4 regions of the Mycobacterium sp. RTGN6 genome follow, and region 4 is predicted to be linked to each of the others. Evidence: predicted binding sites of a transcription regulator. Region 4 holds the regulator's gene; each other region holds the start of a gene.
The links. Region 4 encodes LexA, which represses DNA repair genes until DNA is damaged. Its sites were predicted from a motif close to CGAACANNTGTTCG; they were not measured.
Positions count from the first base shown of each region.

Region 1: SLQ33_RS24660 (error-prone DNA polymerase) is a predicted target of LexA. The motif match lies at 1,550-1,563, and genes of this name have one in related genera.
Region 2: cofD (2-phospho-L-lactate transferase) is a predicted target of LexA. The motif match lies at 2,653-2,666, and genes of this name have one in related genera.
Region 3: SLQ33_RS13720 (HNH endonuclease signature motif containing protein) is a predicted target of LexA. The motif match lies at 2,703-2,716, and genes of this name have one in related genera.

Region 1 is NZ_JAPZKZ010000010.1:289,079-293,917, forward strand. It holds gene SLQ33_RS24660 (error-prone DNA polymerase) at 1-1,536, opposite strand, end outside; gene SLQ33_RS24665 (DUF899 domain-containing protein) at 1,638-2,345, shown strand; gene SLQ33_RS24670 (ATPase) at 2,342-2,821, shown strand; gene SLQ33_RS24675 (GlxA family transcriptional regulator) at 2,818-3,792, opposite strand; gene SLQ33_RS24680 (cupin domain-containing protein) at 3,844-4,236, shown strand; gene SLQ33_RS24685 (DUF1330 domain-containing protein) at 4,248-4,595, opposite strand; gene SLQ33_RS24690 (MaoC family dehydratase) at 4,652-4,839, opposite strand, start outside.
Region 2 is NZ_JAPZKZ010000010.1:29,658-34,496, reverse strand. It holds gene SLQ33_RS23460 (NUDIX hydrolase) at 1-91, opposite strand, end outside; gene SLQ33_RS23455 (coenzyme F420-0:L-glutamate ligase) at 88-1,431, opposite strand; gene cofD (2-phospho-L-lactate transferase) at 1,428-2,444, opposite strand; gene SLQ33_RS23445 (WhiB family transcriptional regulator) at 2,789-3,130, shown strand; gene SLQ33_RS23440 (metallopeptidase family protein) at 3,140-3,562, opposite strand; gene SLQ33_RS23435 (DUF3499 domain-containing protein) at 3,711-4,118, shown strand; gene SLQ33_RS23430 (phosphomannomutase/phosphoglucomutase) at 4,231-4,839, shown strand, end outside.
Region 3 is NZ_JAPZKZ010000005.1:34,020-38,858, reverse strand. It holds gene SLQ33_RS13735 (PE family protein) at 1-1,225, opposite strand, end outside; gene SLQ33_RS13730 (hypothetical protein) at 1,170-2,096, shown strand; gene SLQ33_RS13725 (hypothetical protein) at 2,093-2,311, opposite strand; gene SLQ33_RS13720 (HNH endonuclease signature motif containing protein) at 2,721-4,142, shown strand; gene SLQ33_RS13715 (limonene-1,2-epoxide hydrolase family protein) at 4,170-4,541, opposite strand; gene SLQ33_RS13710 (purine-cytosine permease family protein) at 4,538-4,839, opposite strand, start outside.
Region 4 is NZ_JAPZKZ010000007.1:48,968-53,806, reverse strand. It holds gene SLQ33_RS18060 (hypothetical protein) at 19-1,986, shown strand; gene lexA (transcriptional repressor LexA) at 1,999-2,679, opposite strand; gene SLQ33_RS18050 (LysM peptidoglycan-binding domain-containing protein) at 2,869-3,324, shown strand; gene nrdR (transcriptional regulator NrdR) at 3,412-3,876, shown strand; gene SLQ33_RS18040 (PhzF family phenazine biosynthesis protein) at 3,884-4,582, opposite strand; gene SLQ33_RS18035 (alpha/beta hydrolase) at 4,625-4,839, opposite strand, start outside.

The sequences.
Region 1 (4,839 bases), on a different contig from region 4:
GGCATCCTGCTGCCCCTGGGAGAACCCGAGTGCGCGCGCCATGTCGCGCACGGCGCTGCGGCCGCGGTAGGTGATGACGTTGGCAACCTGGGCGGCGTAGTCACGGCCGTAGCGTTCGTAGACGTACTGGATGGCCTGTTCCCGCAGGTCCGATTCGATGTCGATGTCGATGTCGGGCGGCCCATCTCGGGCCGGCGACAGGAACCGCTCGAACAGCAGCTCGTTGGCGATCGGGTCGACGTTGGTGACGCCCAACGCGTAGCAGACCGCAGAGTTGGCCGCCGACCCCCGGCCCTGGGCCAGGATGTCGTTGTCCCGGCAGAACCGGGTGATGTCGTGGACCACCAGGAAGTAACCCGGAAAGTTCAGCTGGCTGATGACCTTCAGTTCGTGCTCGAGCTGGGTGTAGGCCCGCGAGGCTCGCTCCGGCGGTCCGTACCGGTTGCGGGCACCGGTCATCACCAGGTGGCGCAACCAGCTGTCCTCGGTGTGCCCCTCGGGTACGTCGAACGGCGGCAGTTGCGGGGCGATGAGCGCCAGCCCGAACGCGCACTGCTCACCGAGCTCGGCCGCCGCCGTCACCACCTCCGGGCAGTGGGAGAACAGTCGCGCCAGCTCCTCGCCCGACCGCAGGTGCGAACCACCCAGCGGGGCAAGCCAACCGGCCGCCTCGTCCATCGAGTTGCGGGCCCGGATGGCGCCCATCGCCATCGCCAACCGGCCGCGAGACGGCTCGGCGAAGTGTGCGGCAGTGGTGGCGACGACGTCGCACCCGAATCGTGGCGCCAGCGCGGCCAGCGCGGCGTTGGCCTCGTCGTCGCGCGGATGACCATGATGGGTCAGTTCGATGCTGACCCGGTCGGAACCGAAGCGGTCCACCAGGTCCGCCAACGCCGCGGCCGCTGCATCGGGCCCTCCAGCCGAAAGCGCCTGGCGGACATGCCCCTTGCGGCATCCCGTGAGGACGTGCCAATGCCCGCCCGCAGCCTCGGTCAACGCGTCGTAGTCGTAGCGTGGCTTGCCCTTCTCCCCGCCGGCCAGGTGCGCCGCCGAGATCTGGCGGGACAACCGGCGGTACCCTTCCGGCCCACGGGCCAGTACCAGCAGGTGCGGGCCTGGCGGATCGGGAACCTCGGTGCGGGGGGTGTTGCCCAGCGAGAGCTCCGCGCCGAACACCGTCGCCACGTCCAATTCCTTGGCCGCCTCGGCGAACCGCACCACGCCGTACAACCCGTCGTGATCGGTCAGCGCGATGGCGCGCAGGTCGAGCCGGGCCGCCTCCTCGACCAGCTCCTCGGGCGTACTCGCCCCATCGAGGAAGCTGTACGCCGAGTGGGCGTGCAGTTCGGCGTACGGCACCGACGAAGTGCCTCGGCGCTCCCCGACCGGTTCGTAGGCGCCGCGCTTGCGCGACCAAGCCGGGCTGTCCCCGCCGTCGGCATTCGGCTCGGGTAAGCGCGAGCCGGCACGTCGCGGCTTGCCCGTGAGCACGCGCTCCATCTCGCCCCAACTCGGCGGTCCGTTGTGCCAACCCATCGCCACAGTGTATCGAACAAATGTTCGAATATTGAGGTCCGATGATTTCCGCACCCCGATCCGGTCAACACTTCAGCACAGGCCATATCCAGGAGGAACTCATGACCGACCAGCAGACCGCCACCGCACTACCCCCGGTGGTCGACCAGGACACCTGGCGCGCCGCCGTCGACGACCTGCGTCGTCGCGAAAAGGCCGCCACCCGCGAACTGGACGCCATCGCCGCCCAGCGCCGCCGGCTGCCCATGGTGGAGCTACCCAAGTACGTCCTCATCGGGGAGAACGGCCCGGTCTGCTTGGCCGAGGTGTTCGACGGCCGCCACCAGCTCATCGTCTACAACCACATGTGGACCGACGGCGCCGAGTGGCAGTGCGGCGGCTGCACCGGCTTCACGTCGCAGTACACCCGGCTGGAGTTCCTGGAGAACTACGACGCCCGCTTCGTCATCGTCACCAACGGCCCGATCGAGGAGGCCCTGGCCTACAAGGCCAAGGTCGGCAACAAGATGGACTGGTACTCGTCGTCGGAGAGCTCCTTCGGGGCCGACGTCGGCGCCGCCCCAGGGACTGGCTTCGCGGTCAACGTGTTCCTGCGCGACGGCGAAACCGTGTACCGCACCTGGCACACCGACGGCCGCGGCACCGAACAACTCAGCCACTCGTTCGCGCTGATCGACCTGTTGCCGTGGGGCCGCCAGGAGGAATGGCAGGACTCCCCCGAGGGCTGGCCGAAGTCGCCGACCTACTCGAACTGGCTCGACTCCCCCGACATCGCAAAGGCATACGGACCGAACGGGAACGCCCGATGAGCGCCCCAACCCAAGAGCGCTACGTCGTCACCCGCACCATCGCCGCAACGCCGACGGACATCTTCGCCGTGCTCGCCGATCCGACCCGTCATCAGGACACCGAGCCCGGCGACTGGGTCCGCGACGCCGTGGACCCCGCCCCGATCACCGCACCGGGGCAGATGTTCGCGGTGAACATGTTCCTGGAGCAGGCCGGCGGCCACTACGTCATGCACAACCTGGTCACCGAGTTCGAGCCGGACCGGACCATCGCATGGCTGCCTGGCCTGCTGGACGAGGCGGGCGAGCACGGTCCCGGCGGCTGGTGGTGGCGGTACGACCTCACCCCCAACGGTGAGCACACCGACGTCACACTGACTTACGACTGGACTGACACGACGCAGGAGTTCCGCGACACCATCGGAGCCCCCGTCTTCGGCGCGGACTTCATCGAGGCATCGTTGGCGACGCTGGACCGCACGGTGACGGGAGGCTAGCCGGCTGCCGCACGCCGCGGCCCGAAGCGCTGTCGATACGCCGTGGGCGTTACGCCCATGTGTCGACGCATCTGGGCGCGCAAATTGGCCGCGGTACCCAGCCCACTTCGCTGCGCGACGGCGTCCATGCTCAAGGTGGTCGATTCAACGAGCCGACACGCCAAGTCGACCCGCTGAGCGGTAATCCATTGCAGCGGTGTGCATCCCAATTCAGCGCGAAACCGGCGATGCAGGGTCGGGACGCTGACGGCGCCCTTGGCCGCAAGCATGGGCAGATCCAGCTCCGCGTCGAGCCGGCCCCGCGCCCACTCGAGTACCGGCGCAAGCGACTCATCACGATGCTTGGGCAGGGGCCGGCTGATGTACTGCTGTTGACCGCCGTCGCGGTTGCCCGAGTACACCAGTCGACGACTCACCTGATTGGCCACCTCACGGCCGTGGTCGATGCCGACGAGGTGCAGGCAGAGGTCGACCGCGGCGGCGCTCCCCGCCGCGGTGAAGATGCGTCCGTCGGCCACGTAGAGCACGTCGGGATGTAGACGCACAGCCGGGAAGGCGGATCGGAACGCATCGGCCCACATCCAGTGGGTACAGGCGTCGCGGCCGTCGAGCACCCCGGCGGCGGCGAGTACGAACGCTCCGGTACAAAAGCTGACCAGCCGAGCACCTCGCGCATCGGCGCGTCGGATGGCCTCCAGGACAGCAGGATGCGGCGAGTGCTCGGTATCTGGTCGGTTGGGCACGATGACGGTGTCGGCCGATTCGACGGCATCGATGTCGGCGACGCCCGCGATCTCGAAGAGCCCTTCTCGCATTCGTGCGCCACCACCGGGCGCGCACATCGTCAACTCGTACCAAGCTCCGAACTCCGGACGCGAGAAGCCGAAGAACTCCGTGGCCACGGACATCTCGAACGGGTTGGAACCGTCGGAGACGATCGCCACCACGCGGTGATAGAAATCTTTCGACACATGTCATTTTTATCACTCGTCACCACGCGGGCAACACCCCAAAGTGGAGTCATGCAGAGCGAGCCGATAGACCTCAGCACGGCGCTGGCCACCTTCACCGAGCACTGGCAGCCGCGAATCATCGCCAATTTCAACGACTATGACGTGCGGGTCGCCAAAGTGCTCGGCGAGTACGTGTGGCACGCGCACGACGACACCGATGAGTTGTTCATGGTGATCAGCGGCGAGCTGTCCATCGATCTCGACGGCGACGGCGGCAATCAGACCGTCGTCCTGCCTGCCGGAAGTGTCTTCGTGGTTCCTCGTGGCGTCCGGCACCGCCCTAGAGCTCGATCCGAGACCACGCTATTCCTCCTCGACCCGACCGGTACCCGCACGACGGGCGACTTCGACGGCGCAGTCCCAGACCACATCGTGTCGACCACCGGTGTCCCGCTGGGCTGAGCACGTAAGACCTAGCATCCGAGCAGGTCGTCGACCCGCTTGGCGCCGGTGTGTCGCGGGGCGACGCCCTCGACGAGCGCCGCGATCGAATGCGAGTTGTTCAGGCGCAGAGGCAGAATGCGTTGATAGTCGGCAGACTCGTACCAGGCCACCGCCGACTCCCGGTCCGGGAAGCGGATGATCACCAGGGCCCCGTCCCACTGACCTTCCTTGGCCTCGAGCTCACCGCCATGCACGACGAACTCGCCGCCGAAAGGCGTGAACGTGTCGTCGATCTCGCGCATGTAGCGAATGATCTCGTCGCCGAAGTCGACGTCACGAAGGTAGGCCACCGCGTAGGCGGGTTTGGTGTCGGACATGACCCCATCGTCACCGAAGTCCGCCCCGAAAGCGATTACCCGCCAGGTAATCCCGCTCAGTCGACGTACTCGACCGTGCCGTCGTCGAGCACCAGCCGCGAGTTCGAGCCGTCAGCTTCAGCGGCCTCGGTGCGGAACACCGCGCGGCCGGGTTCGGTACGCCACACTGACGTCGTCAGCGTCTCGCCGGGGAACACCGGCGACGTGAACCGCGCGCCGACGGCCCTGATCTTGGTGGCGTCCC
Region 2 (4,839 bases), on a different contig from region 4:
AGGCCAGCACGGCGTGGCGCACCGCATCGTGGGCGGGATCGGCGGGCTGCCAAGAGGTCAGCGTGTCGACCACCGACTGGTGCAGGCTCACTTCACCACCAGCAGCCCGTCCGTGGGAACCGGATCCTTGGGTGCAGAGGGCTCGACGGGGTGACCGATCGCGATGGCGCCCAGCGGTTCCCAGTCCGCGGGAAGGTCCAATTCGTCGCGCACCAGCTCGGCGGCGAAGATCGTCGAACCGATCCAGCAGCTGCCCACCCCGCGCACCGCCAGCGCCACCAGCAGCCCCTGCACCGCGGCGCCGACCGCGACGGTGAACATGGTGTGTTCGGCCTCGGTGCGCAGTGCGTCCGGATAGGGGTGCGCGCCGTCGGGCACCATGAACGGGATGACGAATTCGGGGGCGTCGTAGAGGAGCTGGCCGCGCCCGACCCGCCGTTCGACGGAATCGGCCGCTCGTCCGTCGCTCGTCAGGTCGGCACGCCATTGGTCCCTCATCCGGTCCAACAACGCCCGCCGGACGGCGCCGTCGCGTATCCAGACGAACCGCACCGGCCTGGTGTGGTGTGGGGCGGGCGCCGTCAGCGCCTCGCCGACGGCCGCCTCGACCACGGCGGGATCGACCGGCTCGGAGGAGAATTGGCGGACCGACCGCCGCAGCAACTGCGCCTGGCTTCTGCCCAGTGCGATGGCCTCCTCGGTGCCCAGCCAGAAGAGGTCCTCCTCGCCCGCGCGGACGAGGTTGCGGCCTGTCGTTCCGTCGTCGCGCGGCCGAAGTCCGCGCACCACGGCGACCGGGATGCCGGTCAACTTGCCCTTCACCAGGTCTGCGGCCGCGGCGATCTCGTCGGCGACGGCGACCTCGGTCACGAGTAGTTCGTTGCCGTGCGGATCCTCGGCGCCCTCATAGGAGTGCAGTACCGCGAGCCCGGCGGCGCCGATTGCGGCGTCGGTCTGGCCGTTGCGCCAGGCCCGGCCCATCGTGTCGGTGATCACCACCCCGACCGTGACGTCGAGCAGTTCGCGCAGCCGGTCGCGCAGTGCGGCTGCGCTGCCGTCGGGATCGATTGGGAGCAGGGCGAGTTCGCCTGCGTCGATGTTCGAGCCGTCCACTCCGGCCGCCGCCTGCACCAGCCCGAGCGCGTTCTCGGTGATCAACGTTCGTCCCTTGCGTGCCAGCACGCGCACCGCTTCGTCGTCGATCAGCTTGCGCCGCAGGGTGTCTCGCTGCTCGGGATCCGTTGGCGCTGAGACGATGCGGCCTTCGGACTTCGAGAACACCTTGCTGGTGACCACCACGACGTCGTCGTTCTTCAACCACGGAGCGGCGCCGGCGATCGCCGCAGCGACGTCGTCGCCGGGGCGGAACTCGGGAAGGCCTGGCACCGGCAGGATTTCGATGGCGGCCGCCGCGCCGTGTTCGGTGGTCATCGCGTCAACTCCGGTAGCCCCGCGAGTTCGACACCGGCCCGCACCATTTCGGCGGTGGCCTTGGGGTCGGTCATCAGCAGCGGGATCGCGCGTACCTCGACGTCGTCGATCGTCGCGTCGTCCGTCTCGTCGATGAGCCAGCCGTCGAGGATGCCGATGCCCGCGCGCGCGCCGAAGTGGGCGCCGACGGCGGCCGAGGAGGTCTCCACCCCGATCACCTCGAGGCACTCATCGGCCATCCCGCGCAACGCCTTTCCGGCGACGATGGGTGAGTATCCGATGACGGGTGCCGCCGTCGAGCGCAGCGCGCCGCGGATGCCGGGCACGGCCAGTATCGCGCCGACGCTGACCACCGGGTTGGACGGAGCGAGGAACACCACGTCGGCCTCGGCGATGGCCGCCGCCACGCCGGGGCCCGCGGTTGCCTGCTCCGATCCGACGAAAGCGAAGCTGTGGGTGGGAATTTGGGCGCGGTAGCGCACCCACCACTCCTGAAAGTGGATTGCCCTGCGCTCGTCTTCAAGTCCCTCTCGGTCTGGATCGGTGACGACGACGTGTGTTTCACACCGGTCGTCACTCGCGGGCAGCAGGCGCGCGCCAGGTGCCCAGCGGGCGCACAGTGCCTCGGTCACCTGCGACAGCGGATAACCCGCCCGCAGCATCTGGCTGCGAACCAGATGGGTGGCCAGGTCGCGGTCTCCGAGCCCGAACCAGTCCGGTTGCACGCCGTAGGCGGCGAGTTCCTCCTTCGCGTGCCAGGTTTCGTCCTTGTGACCCCAGCCCCGTTCGGGGTCTATACCTCCACCTAACGTGTACATACAGGTGTCGAGATCGGGACAGATGCGCACGCCGTGCATCCAGGCGTCGTCGCCGACGTTGACGACGGCCGTCAGTTCGTGGTCGCCAGGGCTGCCGGAGGCCGTTTCGGCAAACTGACCGAGGCCGAGGTACTGCTGGACGCCGAGGAGAAACCGGGCGCCGCCGACGCCGCCGACCAGAACGGTGACCTTCACATCCACCGAGACTAGGCCCTTCGCCTGCGTATGAGCCCACCGTGGGGGGTCTGTGAGCGACACGCCAGGTAACCGACGCGCCGTGATTTGGTCACGAGATGATATGAAAATCCCTTCTAGCGCTTGACCGCTGCAGCTAACCCGTGTCTAATCACATCAGTGTCATTTCCCGGTTGGCCTGCCGGTTCCGGTGTCGCAGACCGAGATTCGATCACTTGTTCGAATGGTAGTAGCGCACTGTGGCTGGTGTGGCTCGACATAGGGAACAACGAAAACAGGTGAGGAGGCGGAAGATGTCTTATGAGCGTGTCGATTTCGACAGTGTCGTCCGATTCGATAGTCGGATGCTCGGCTCCGTAGGCAGTACCCCGCACACCAATACCGGACCGGCGCAGTTCGCTCCGGCCGCCCGGCCCCAGCTGAGTCTGGTGCCGGATCCCCTCGACGCAGCCCCGGCTACGGACGAGGACGATCAGTGGCAGGAAAGGGGGTTGTGCGCACAAACCGATCCCGAGGCGTTCTTCCCTGAGAAGGGCGGCTCCACTCGCGAGGCCAAGCGAATCTGCTTGGGGTGCGAGGTGCGCGACAAGTGCCTCGAGTACGCCCTGGCCAACGACGAGCGGTTCGGGATCTGGGGTGGACTCTCCGAACGGGAGCGTCGCCGGCTCAAGCGCGGCATCATCTGACCAAGAAGGTCATTCGTCGTCGATCGTCGGGTCGATGACTGAGGGCTCCACGCCCAAGTAGGTGGCCACCTGGGCCACCAGAATCTCGTGCAGCAGGTCGCCCAAATCGGTGGTGTCCTTGGCTCGCCGCTCGATTGGCTTGCGGAACAAGACTATTCGCGCTCGAGTGGCATTTCCCCGCACGTCCACACCTGCAGGTATCAGCCGTGCCAAAGCGATCGGCCCGTCGGCGATCACCTCCGGGGGCCATTGCACGTTGTCGGGGTCCTTCGGAGCGATCCGGGGAATCTCGTCGACGGCCACGTCGAGGGTGGAGACGCGTTCGGCCCACCGGCGTTCGATCGGTTCGTAGGCCTCGAGCACCGCCATGTCGAACTGCTCGGCCCTGCTTCGCCAGCCCGGCACGGTTGGGGGGAGCAGCGGGCCTCGCATCTCCCGGCCGCGGCGAGAGCGCGGATCGGACATGCGGGTGATCGTATCGGCCCGCCGAGGCGAGCGATCGTAACGGTTGGAGATCGGCGCCCCCATGGCTGCGCGTGTCCGGCCGCTCGAGGGGTATCGGCGCGATAGCCTCGGGTCCGTGAACGTTCCCCGTCGCTGCTGCCGGCCCGGGTGCCCGCATTATGCCGTGGCGACGCTGACCTTCGTCTATACCGACTCGACGGCCGTCGTCGGCCCGCTGGCCACCGTGTCGGATCCCCACTCGTGGGACTTGTGCGTGCTTCACGCCGGCCGCATCACTGCGCCCCGCGGGTGGGAGCTCGTCCGTCATGCCGGACCGCTGCCGTCGCACAGTGACGACGACGACCTCGTGGCGCTCGCCGATGCGGTGCGCGAAGGACGCGACGGCGTCGTCCCGATGGGCGGCGTGATCGCAGGGTTCTCGGACCCCGCGGGCGGCGTGTTGACGGCCCCGCCTGCCACGCGTTCCGAGCACAACGGGCGGCGGCGTGGGCATCTGCGCGTTTTGCCCGACCCAATCGACTAGCCGCCGACACCGATTCACGCCAAGCCGGTGTGACCGTCGGCGTGGCGATTCGCGAGCCGATAGGCTGGCGCCAAGAGTCCGCCCATCGAGGTGACCCCCAGGAGAAGAATTTATGTCTCGGCCCGCTGCGGCTGTCAACCGCGTCATCAAGGCGTATGACGTCCGGGGTTTGGTCGGCGAGGAGATCGACGAGCAGTTCGTCTTCGACGTCGGCGGTGCCTTCGCGCGGTTGTCGCGCGCCGAGGGCGCCGCGCGTGCCGTGATCGGCTACGACATGCGTGCCAGCTCGCCGTCGTTGGCCGCGGCGTTCGCCGACGGTGTGACCGCGCAGGGCCTCGACGTGACCAGGATCGGGCTCGCGTCCACGGACCAGCTGTACTTCGCCTCGGGCCTGCTCGACTGCCCGGGCGCCATGTTCACCGCGAGCCACAACCCGGCCGCATACAACGGCATCAAGCTGTGTCGCGCGGGTGCCAAGCCCGTTGGCAAGGACACCGGGCTGGTGACCATCAGCGACGAGGTCATCGCGGGCGTGCCCGCCTTCGACGGGACGCCGGGGTCGATCACCGACCGCGACGTGCTCGCCGACTACGGCGAGTTCTTGCGGTCGTTGGTCGACATCTCCGAGATCCGGCCGCTGCGCGTGGCGGTGGACGCGGGCAACGGGATGGGCGGCCACACGTCGCCCGCCGTGCTGGGCGGCATCCCGTCGATCACGTTG
Region 3 (4,839 bases), on a different contig from region 4:
TGCCGACCGCCCCGCCGTCGCCGCCCTTACCGCCGGCCCCGCCGGCCTGGCCGCTGAAGACGAAGCCGTGACCGCCGTGACCGCCGTTGCCGCCGTTGCCGCCGCTGGTGGGTGTACTCCCAGCCGCGCCGTCGGCCCCCGCGATGAGGCCGGCCCCGCCGATCCCGCCGATCCCTCCCGCGCCGGGGTTTCCGCCGTCGCCGCCGTCGGCGCCGGCAACGCCAGAAATCGCCGACTGCGCCCCGTTGCCGCCGTCACCGGGCGCCCCGCCGTTGCCGCCGGCGCCACCGACCCCGCCCATACCCTGCAGGCCGAACCAGCCGCCCTGTCCGCCTTGTCCGCCGCCCCCGCCGTTACCGGCGGCCCCGCCGTTCCCTCCAGTTCCGCCGGCCACGCCGGTGGCCACCCCGCTGGTGCCGTTGGCGCCGGCCCCACCGACTCCGCCGATCCCGCCGATTCCGCCGGCCCCGCCGCTGCCGAGGAACAGCGCGCCGGCCCCACCGGCCCCGCCGGCTCCGCCCGCCCCGCCAGCCTGGCCGTTCCCGCCGTCGACGGCACCCGAAAGTCCTTGGGCGCCAGCACTACCGGCTCCACCGGCCCCACCCGCACCCCCGATACCGAACAGCAAACCCGTCGCTCCGCCGGCTCCGCCCGCCCCACCTGGAGCAACCGCGGTACCCGCTCCGCCGTCGCCGCCTGCGCCGCCGTAGCCCATCAGCACCGCCCCGGCGCCACCGGCCCCGCCGGCGCCGCCGTTGACGCCGAGCCCACCCGCGCCGCCGTTGCCGAAGAACCAGCCGCCGGCTCCACCAGCGCCGCCCACCCCGGTGGCGTCGGTCGCGCCCGCCCCGCCGTCGCCGAACAACAGCCCGCCGGCACCGCCACTGGCCTGGATCAGGGTTCCGCCCGACACGCCGGCGGCGCCGTTGCCGATCAACTTCTGACCGATCAGCGCCTGGGAGAAGGGGTTGACGAAGACGTCGAAGGCCACCCCGAACGGGCTGGCGATGAACAGCTGCCCCACGGTGTGGATCGGCTGATAGATGACCGCGCCGAACAACGGCACGGGATCAAACGGCAACCCGGCGGCGGTAGGAGTGGCTTGTGCCACCGTCGCGGCCGCAACGCGATTGGCGGTCGTCGAATCCAGCTCGCGCTGCGTGAACGACATGAACGCGGCGAACGGCAACTCGACCACCACCGGTGCGGGAGTCGTCGGGACCACCAGTCCGGACTCCGTCGGGACTACCAGTCCGGACTCCGTCGTGGTGGTGTTCGGCGGCGTGCTCGGCGTGACGATCAGCGCCGACGCCGCGGTACTTGGCGTGCTCGATGCGGTCACCGTCGCCGGGACCGAGGGCGTTGACGAGTCGTTGTGGGTCGGCGTCGCCGGAGCCGAATCGGTGTCGTTGGTGTCGGAGGGAGAGTTGTCGATCGACCCGGTGTTCGTGCTAACCGACACCGACGTTGCACCGGTCGTGGTAGTCGTGTTCGTGGCCGCGGCGGTAGCGCCGCCGGCCTTCGGCGCCGAACCGGTCGAGTCGGTGTCGGTATTGGTAGTCGCCGTCACCGATGTCGGCGGCTGGGTGGTGTCGGTCGCGTTGTGCGCGGTGCCGGTCGACCCGGTGTTCGAGCTCGCCGACTCCGAAGTGGTGTCACTGCTGCTGGCGCCCGCGCTCGATTCGTCGGCGTGTGCGACGCCCGCTCCGCAGGTCAATGCCGCACCCACCCCGAGCGTGAATGCGCCCACCCCGAGCCATGTCGTGACGCGGGGATGTCCGTTCGATTCGCGGCGTCGGCGCGCGGTGGCCCGCGCTTGCTCGGCCTTGGCACGGTTTCGGATCCGGTGCGGGCTCATGAATGACCTCCAATGTGGCAAACATCGCTATCGACACCCGGAATGGTCGCCGCAACTGTGCGGGAACTGCCCCGTAGGGCACTACTTGGATTTCGGCCCGTCAACGCGCGCGACTACTTGGTTTCGACGGGCAATCAACTCGCCGCGCTCAACGCACCGGTGTGGTGCAGACGCTTCGGGCTGTCCGACCGGCTCTGCACGCGCCAAGGGTGTCTTTCGCGTCGCGGCACTCCTTTAAGGGCGGGGCGACGAGGGTTTTGGGTGCGGCGGTTTGCTGAGCGCCGTGTCCAGTTTTCTTCGAGCCAGGTCGAGCAGGGTGGCGAAGCCTTCGGGTTCTATGTGCAAATAGCTGGAGATCACGTCGCAAGTCACTCCGGCGTCGTGCAGGCGTAGCGCCAGCGAGTGCGCTTCGGGCAGGCGGCGTAGCGCCGCCTCGTACTCGTCGGGATTCATCACCGTCGCTCGGATCTAGTGATCCAGGGCCGCTGCCGCCCGGACCCTGCGGGTAACCGTTGAACTGCGAGCCTCACTGGGCACGGGATCTCCTCGAGCTCGATTGATCTGGCGCTACGACACTGATTGATTCCGCACCCAATCCGACCCGTAGGGAACTACTTGCTTTCTCGACAAGCTCGGGTCGCGACTACTTGGTCCTGCCAAGCGGCCCGCGGTGCTGCGACGCAACCGCTCGGTCTGGCGGCCGAGGATCCACGGCTCCGCCGATACTGCGGGGAGATCGCACTTTCGGCCAGCGCGACGATCTCACCGCAGTGTCGATGATCGGCGAAAACTCTTCTGTCACTTCAGTTTCAGTAGTCACATTCGGCGAATTCTTGTCGGTGTGCGAACGTATGTTCGAATCATGTCGGGGACAGCAGTCCGGGAAGCGGTGGCAGCGTTGCGTGCCGCACTGGCCGACTGCGACCTCGAGCGCCAGACCGACGCTGAACTGCTCGAATTCCTCGACGAGATCGAGACGCTGTCGTGCGAGTTGCCGACCCAATGGCACCGTGGGCTGGCCCGACTGCAGACCGAGACCACTGCCAAGGCGATGGGCGCCAAGTCCTGGAACGAGGTACTGCGGATCCGGTGGCGCCTCTCCACCGCCGAAGCCGGCCGCCGGCTCGCCGAAGCGGCGGTGTTGGGCCCGCGCCAGGCGCTGACCGGACAACCGCTGGCACCCGTATTGGAGGCGACTGCGGCAGCGCAGGGAGCGGGGCTGATCAACGCCGAACACGTGGACAAGATCCGCGACGCCATGGGCCGGATCCCGGCGTTCGTCGACGCACCCACCCGTGAGCAGATCGAGACCGATCTGGTCCGCCTCGCCGTCGGCGTCGGTCCTGCCGAGCTGAAGAAGGCCGCCGACCGGGTGCTGTTCCTGCTCGATCAGGACGGACCCGAACCCGACGACACCGAACGCGCCCGCAAACGCGGGTTCAAGGTCGGCCCCCAGGGCCGCGACGGCCTGCGCCAGGTGACGGGAAACCTCACTCCCGAAGCGTGGGCGACCTACGAGGCCATCTTCGCCAAATCAGCGGCACCGGGCATGTGCAACCCCGAGGACCCCCAACCCTGTGTCAGCGGGACCCCGTCGCAGCAGCAGATCGACACCGACCACCGCACCCGCGAGCAGCGCCAACACGACGCCCTGGTCGCCGTCGGACGCAACGCGCTCGAGAGCGGCGAACTCGGCCAACACAACGGGCTACCGACCTCGATCATCATCCGAACCACCCTGCAAGACCTGGAATCTCGCGCCGGTGTCGGTGTCACCGGCGGCGGCACCATGTTGCCCATCGGTGACGTGATCCGACTGGCCTCCCACGCCCATCATTGGCTGGCGGTATTCGACGGCGCCACCGAACAGGCCCTGAATCTGTTCCGTGCCAAACGCGTCGCCTCCCCAGCGCAGCGGATCATGCTCATCGGCCGCGACGGGGGCTGCACCAAACCGTGCTGCGCCGTCGGCGCCTACGGCAGCCAGGTCCACCACGCGCTACGCGACTGGTCCGAGGGCGGCAACACCAACGTCGACGAACTCGCCCTGGCCTGCGGACCTGACAATCGCATGGTCGGGCCCGGGGGCTGGAGCACCACGATCAACTCCCGCGGCGAAGTCGAATGGACACCCCCACCACAACTCGACACCGGCCAAGCCCGAGTCAACTACTACCACCGCCCCGAACGACTCCTCCGACCCCCCGACGACCCGAAATGCCCGCGGGACAACGCTATTGGTGAACCCGGCGGCCCCGCACCACCGGAATGGCCGTGGGATTAGCCGAGCCCGTCCTGTTGGGTAGTCGGCTCAGCTGAGGGCGGCGGTGACCGTCGCCAGGTCGAAATAGTCGCGCCACACTGCGATCTTGCCGTCGCGCACTTCGAACACGCCCATTACGGGCAGGGCGATCTCGCCACCGCCCGTGCGCCGCATCCTGTCGGTCCGCTCATTCATCACGACGTTGCCGTGGCTGAGTTGACGGTGCACCTGGAAGTCGATGCCGTCGAATCCGTTCAGCATCACGTCCAGAACCTCCCTTATGGCCTCGCGTCCCTCCGCGGGCGGCATCGGAATGTTGTGGTAGACGCCGTCATCGGTGAAGTAGCTTGCGATCTGGTCGGGGTCGGGGGCCGCCCACAGCTTGCAGAATTCGGTGACGAGCTCGTTGGGCGATGTCATCCCTTGATGAAACGCACCGACGTCACGTAAATCAAGCCCGCCAACGCCGCCGAGCCCACCGTGCTGAGGTCAACGCCCCCAGCGAGTTCGGCCAGTGGCCCCACGTACAGCTCGGTGTTCACGGTCAGCACGCCGAACGTCGCACCGACGGCCCATGCGGTCACGGCTGGCACGTTCCAGCCGGAGGAGAACCAGTAGCGGCCGCCGCGACGCCCGTCGGCGAAGGCCTGCAGATCGAGGGGATCGTAGGAGCGCGTGGTCAGCGCGCCGATCGCGAGGATCGCCACCCACGGCACCA
Region 4 (4,839 bases):
CGCTCGCGGGGAGGATTGATGACCGGGCTGCGAACACTGGCGGGCACGACGATGGCGCGCGCAACGGCGGGCCTCGTGATGGCGGTCGCCGTCGCGTTCCTTGTGCCGACCGTTCCCATGGCGTCGGCCGATCCGGCGAGCGACGCCGACGCCGCGATCACTGCGGCGTGGGACGCCGGCGGCGGAACCACGGGCACGCTCGGCGGCAAGGATGGCGGCGTCTATCCGGTCGGCGCCGGCTTCGGTCAGAACTTCGCGTTCGGCCGGATCTACTTCACGCCCGAGACCGGAGCGCACATCATGCAGGGCGCGATCCTGGACAAGTACCTGTCGCTCGGTGGGCCCGTCGACGGTGATCTCGGCTTCCCGAACATCGACGAGGGCGCAGGCAAGGCGCCGGGCAGTCGCAACACCACGTTCAGCGCGGCCGACAACCCGGTCATCTTCTTTACGCCGGACACCGGTGCACAGGTGGTGCGTGGTCCCATCAACGCGGCCTGGGACAGGCTCGGCGGGTCGGCCGGGGTGCTCGGCGTGCCGAAGGAAGACGAGGTATACCGCGCCGACGTGGTCAGCCAGGACTTCACCGGTGGTCAGGTGTCGTGGAACCGGAAGACCGGCGCCTTCACGACGACCCCGCCCGAGTTGGCGGGTCAGCTTGCGGGCCTGGTGGTTCCGGGTGACGCCACGTCGGCGATCTACGCCGCGCGCCGGGCGGCCGGTGGCCCGATGGGGCCGTTGGGTGCGCAGCAGGGGGACCAGTACCAGATCGGCGCCGACGGACTCGGGCAGAACTACGCGGGCGGCAAGATCTTCTACAGTCCCGCCACCGGCGCCAACGTCGTCACCGGTCAGGTCCTCGCGAAGTACGAGAGCGTGGGCGGCCCGCAGGGCGACCTCGGCTTCCCGACCAGCAATGAAGCCGACGGCGGCCTCGCACCCACTAGCACCATCGTGAGCTTCGCCGCTGCCGATCAGCCGGTCATCTTCTGGACGCCCGACTTCGGTGCCGTCATCGTGCGCGGTGCGATGAACGCCGCGTGGGCCAAGCTGGGCGGTGCAACGGGTGAACTTGGCGCACCGACCGCGGATCAGACCGAGAACGGCGACGTCGTCACGCAGAAGTTCAACGGCGGGGCGATCTCGTGGGACAAGACCTCAGGCGAGTTCAGCACCGAACCGGCGAACCTCGCGGCGCAACTGGCCGGCCTGAAGGTGCCCGGACTGCAGGCACCACAGGCGCCCGCCCCCGGCGACGTCTCCGAGTCGGGCGGCGAGAAGTGGTACCAGTGGCACAAGTGGTGGCTGCTGGCCATCGTCCCCATCGCGCTGCTGTTCGTCGCGATCCTGATCGGGGTGCTGCTGAACCGACGTCGCCGCGACCACGGGGGTTCGGTGGACCCGTTCGCCGAGGACTTCGACGATCGCGACCACGATGACGACTTCGACGACGACTACGACTACGACGAGCTCGACACGGCGGCTCACCACGACTTCGAGTCCGGTCCGCTGCCCGTTCGCGAGGACGACGGCCGCTACGCGCCGGCGAGCATGTGGGCGATGCCGACCGACCGCGGCCACGCCGTTTCGGACCCGTCGGACCCCGCCGTGCCCGTCGTGCCCGCGGGACTCTCGGACGATCAGGACGCGATCGACACCGCTCCGACACTGATCGAACCCGAGCCGGAACTTCCCCTCGAGTACGACCACGACGACGATGACGAAGACGAAGACGAAGAACCCGACAGTGGGCCGCCGAGCGGCAGGCACGCGGCCATCCGTATCGACGAGCCCGCACCCGCGCAGACATCGCTGCGGCTGGCGACGGAGGACGGGTTCCACGCGCCGGACGGTTATCCCATCAAGGCCGACACAAGGTCGGGTCTGTACTGGACGCCGGGCAGCGGGCCCTACGAGCACGTGCGCGCTGAAATCTGGTTCGCCAGTGAGGAATTCGCGTTGACGAATGGATTCGTGAAGGGCTGAAGCCGGGCGGGCCTACACCTTGCGGATGACGGTGACGACCTTGCCGAGGATGGCGGCGTCGTTACCGGGAATCGGATCGAACATCGGGTTGTGCGGCATCAGCCACACCTGACCTCCGGTGCGCTTGAAGGTCTTGACCGTGGCCTCGCCGTCGATCATCGCGGCCACGATGTCACCGTTGTCGGCGACGTTCTGCTGACGGATGACGACCCAGTCGCCGTCACAGATCGCTGCGTCGATCATCGACTCACCGACGACCTTCAGCAGGAACAGCGAGCCCTCGCCGACGAGTTCACGGGGCAGCGGGAAGACGGCTTCGACGGCCTCCTCGGCCAGGATCGGCCCGCCGGCGGCGATGCGTCCGAGCACGGGGACGAACGTCGGCTCGGGTAGCGCGTCCGACCCGGCGAGGTCGGTGGTCACTACGGCACTGGCCACCTCGTCTGGGCTGCGCACGTCGACGGCGCGCGGACGGTTGGCGTCGCGCCGGATGAAGCCCTTGCGCTCCAACGTGCGCAGCTGATGGGCGACCGACGAGGTGGACGTGAGCCCGACCGCGTCGCCGATCTCGCGGATGCTCGGTGGATAACCCCTAGTGGTGACCGAGGTGCGGATGACCTCGAGGATGGTGCGCTGACGCTCGGTCAGCCCCGCATCGCGTCGTGAACCGGTGTCGTCACTGCTGTCACTCATGGCGGCGAATGTAGTCGCATGTGGCCCGAGAATCAAACATGTGTTCGAGGGCGTGTCGCCGGGATTTTCTTGTCGGTGCCCCCGGTTATCGTTTGCAACAGTTCGATCACATGTTCTACCAATCGAACACGTGAGCGATTATGGTTCGAACACAGGAGCGAATAATCCTACCGAGGAAGGCCACCGAAGATGACCATCATCACCCGCGAGAACCCCACTGACCTCGTCGTCCGTCCCGTGCGGCCGGCCCGGGACGTACGCCGCCGGCCCCGGGCGCACCGCCCGCCCGGGGCTGCATTGCCGTACCGCGGCACCGGCGTGCTGATGTCGCGTGCATCGCACCGTCGCCGCCCGATCACCCCCGCAGCCACGGTCGTGCTCGCACTGATCGCCGCTGCGATCACCGTGTGGCTTGGGCTGGTGGCCCAGCTCGGTGCGCCCGTCGACGCGGCGGACACCACCACATCGGTGCCCAGCCGCCTGGCGGTGGTGCAGGTCCAGTCGGGTGAGTCGCTGCAGCAGCTCGCGCAGCGGATTGCGCCGGATGCGCCGACGGGCGCGATGGTCGATCAGATCCGTGAGTTGAACGAACTCGATTCGGCTGCGGTGGACGCCGGTCAGACCTTGATTGCCCCCGTCGGCTGATCGGTCGACATGCGCCGTGAAACGTGGTGCCGTGCATCGGTACGCTCGTATGCGTCCCCCGTAGGCGCACGCGGCGAAGGAGCGGTGATGCACTGTCCGTTCTGCCGCAATCCCGATTCCCGGGTGGTCGACTCGCGCGAAACCGATGAGGGTCAGGCGATCCGGCGTCGCCGCTCCTGCCCGGAGTGTGGCCGCCGCTTCACCACCGTGGAGACCGCCGTGCTGGCGGTCGTGAAGCGCAGTGGCGTCACCGAGCCGTTCAGTCGGGAGAAGGTCATCAAGGGCGTGCGCCGGGCGTGCCAGGGCCGCGACGTCGACGACGACGCGCTGAACCTGTTGGCGCAGCAGGTGGAGGACGCGGTGCGCGCCGCCGGATCCGCCGAGGTGCCCAGCAACGAAGTCGGGCTGGCCATTCTGGGGCCGTTGCGCGACCTCGACGAGGTGGCCTATCTGCGGTTCGCATCCGTCTATCGGTCGTTTTCATCGGCCGCCGACTTCGAACGCGAGATCGAGGCGCTGCGCGCCCACCGCGAAGTACCAACCACGGGCTAGGCGCCGGTCAGTCGAGCGTGCGCACCCCGTCGTCGACGACGCGGCCTGCGACCCTCACCCATCCCTCCGGATCCCACCGGGTGCTCAGCTGCGACCCCTGGCCCTGCGTGATCTCGAGGTCGCGGCTCAGGTAGTCGGTCATGCGTACGGCACCGGCCCCGGTCGCCTCGTCCTCCGTGATTCCGAGGTGGCTAGCGAACATTCGAGACCGGATCGTCCCCGTCTCGCGGTCGATCCAGGCCCAGACGTAGTGCTCGACGTCGTCGCCGTAGTCGTCGGGATCGGCCGCCAACACGTCCGCCACCGAATCCATGTCGTAGATCGAGAAGTCCGGCGCCCAGTCGGATCGCCCCCTGACCACCGTGAACTCGCCGTCTGGACGCGCGTCGTATTCCACCTGCACCACACCGGCAGGCACCTGCAGCGTGTTGATCGGCGTCCCGCGGTCCTTCAACCACCACGACGCCCCGACGGTGGGATGTCCGGCGAACGGCAACTCGGTGGTCGGAGTGAAGATGTGCGCCGTGGCGGTACGGGTGCCCGGTTGCGGCAGGTCGACGAAAATCGATTCGCTGTAACCCAATTCGGTGGCGACGCGTTGCCGATCGGCAGGTGCGACGAGGCTTGCGTCGATCACCCCGAGGGGGTTCCCGAAATTGCCCGCGGAGTCGGTGAAGACCCGTAGCACGCTCACATCGATGGCCATGCGTTAAACGCTACCGGGTAGCGGAGGCGTGCCGCCGTTCGGTCAGGTGGCGCTGCGTTCGTCGTGACCCATCGCGTCCAGCACGGCGACGCGGGTGTCGATCGAGCCGGTGAGGCCGCCTTCGCTGATGCCGGTGCGCAGCAGATTCCGAAGGACGTCCTGGTCGTAGACCGCGGGTTCGGTCCCGTCGATGAACTTCTCGACGAGTTCGACGAAGCGGTCCGGGTCGTCGTGGAAGGGGAAATGGCCGGAGCCCT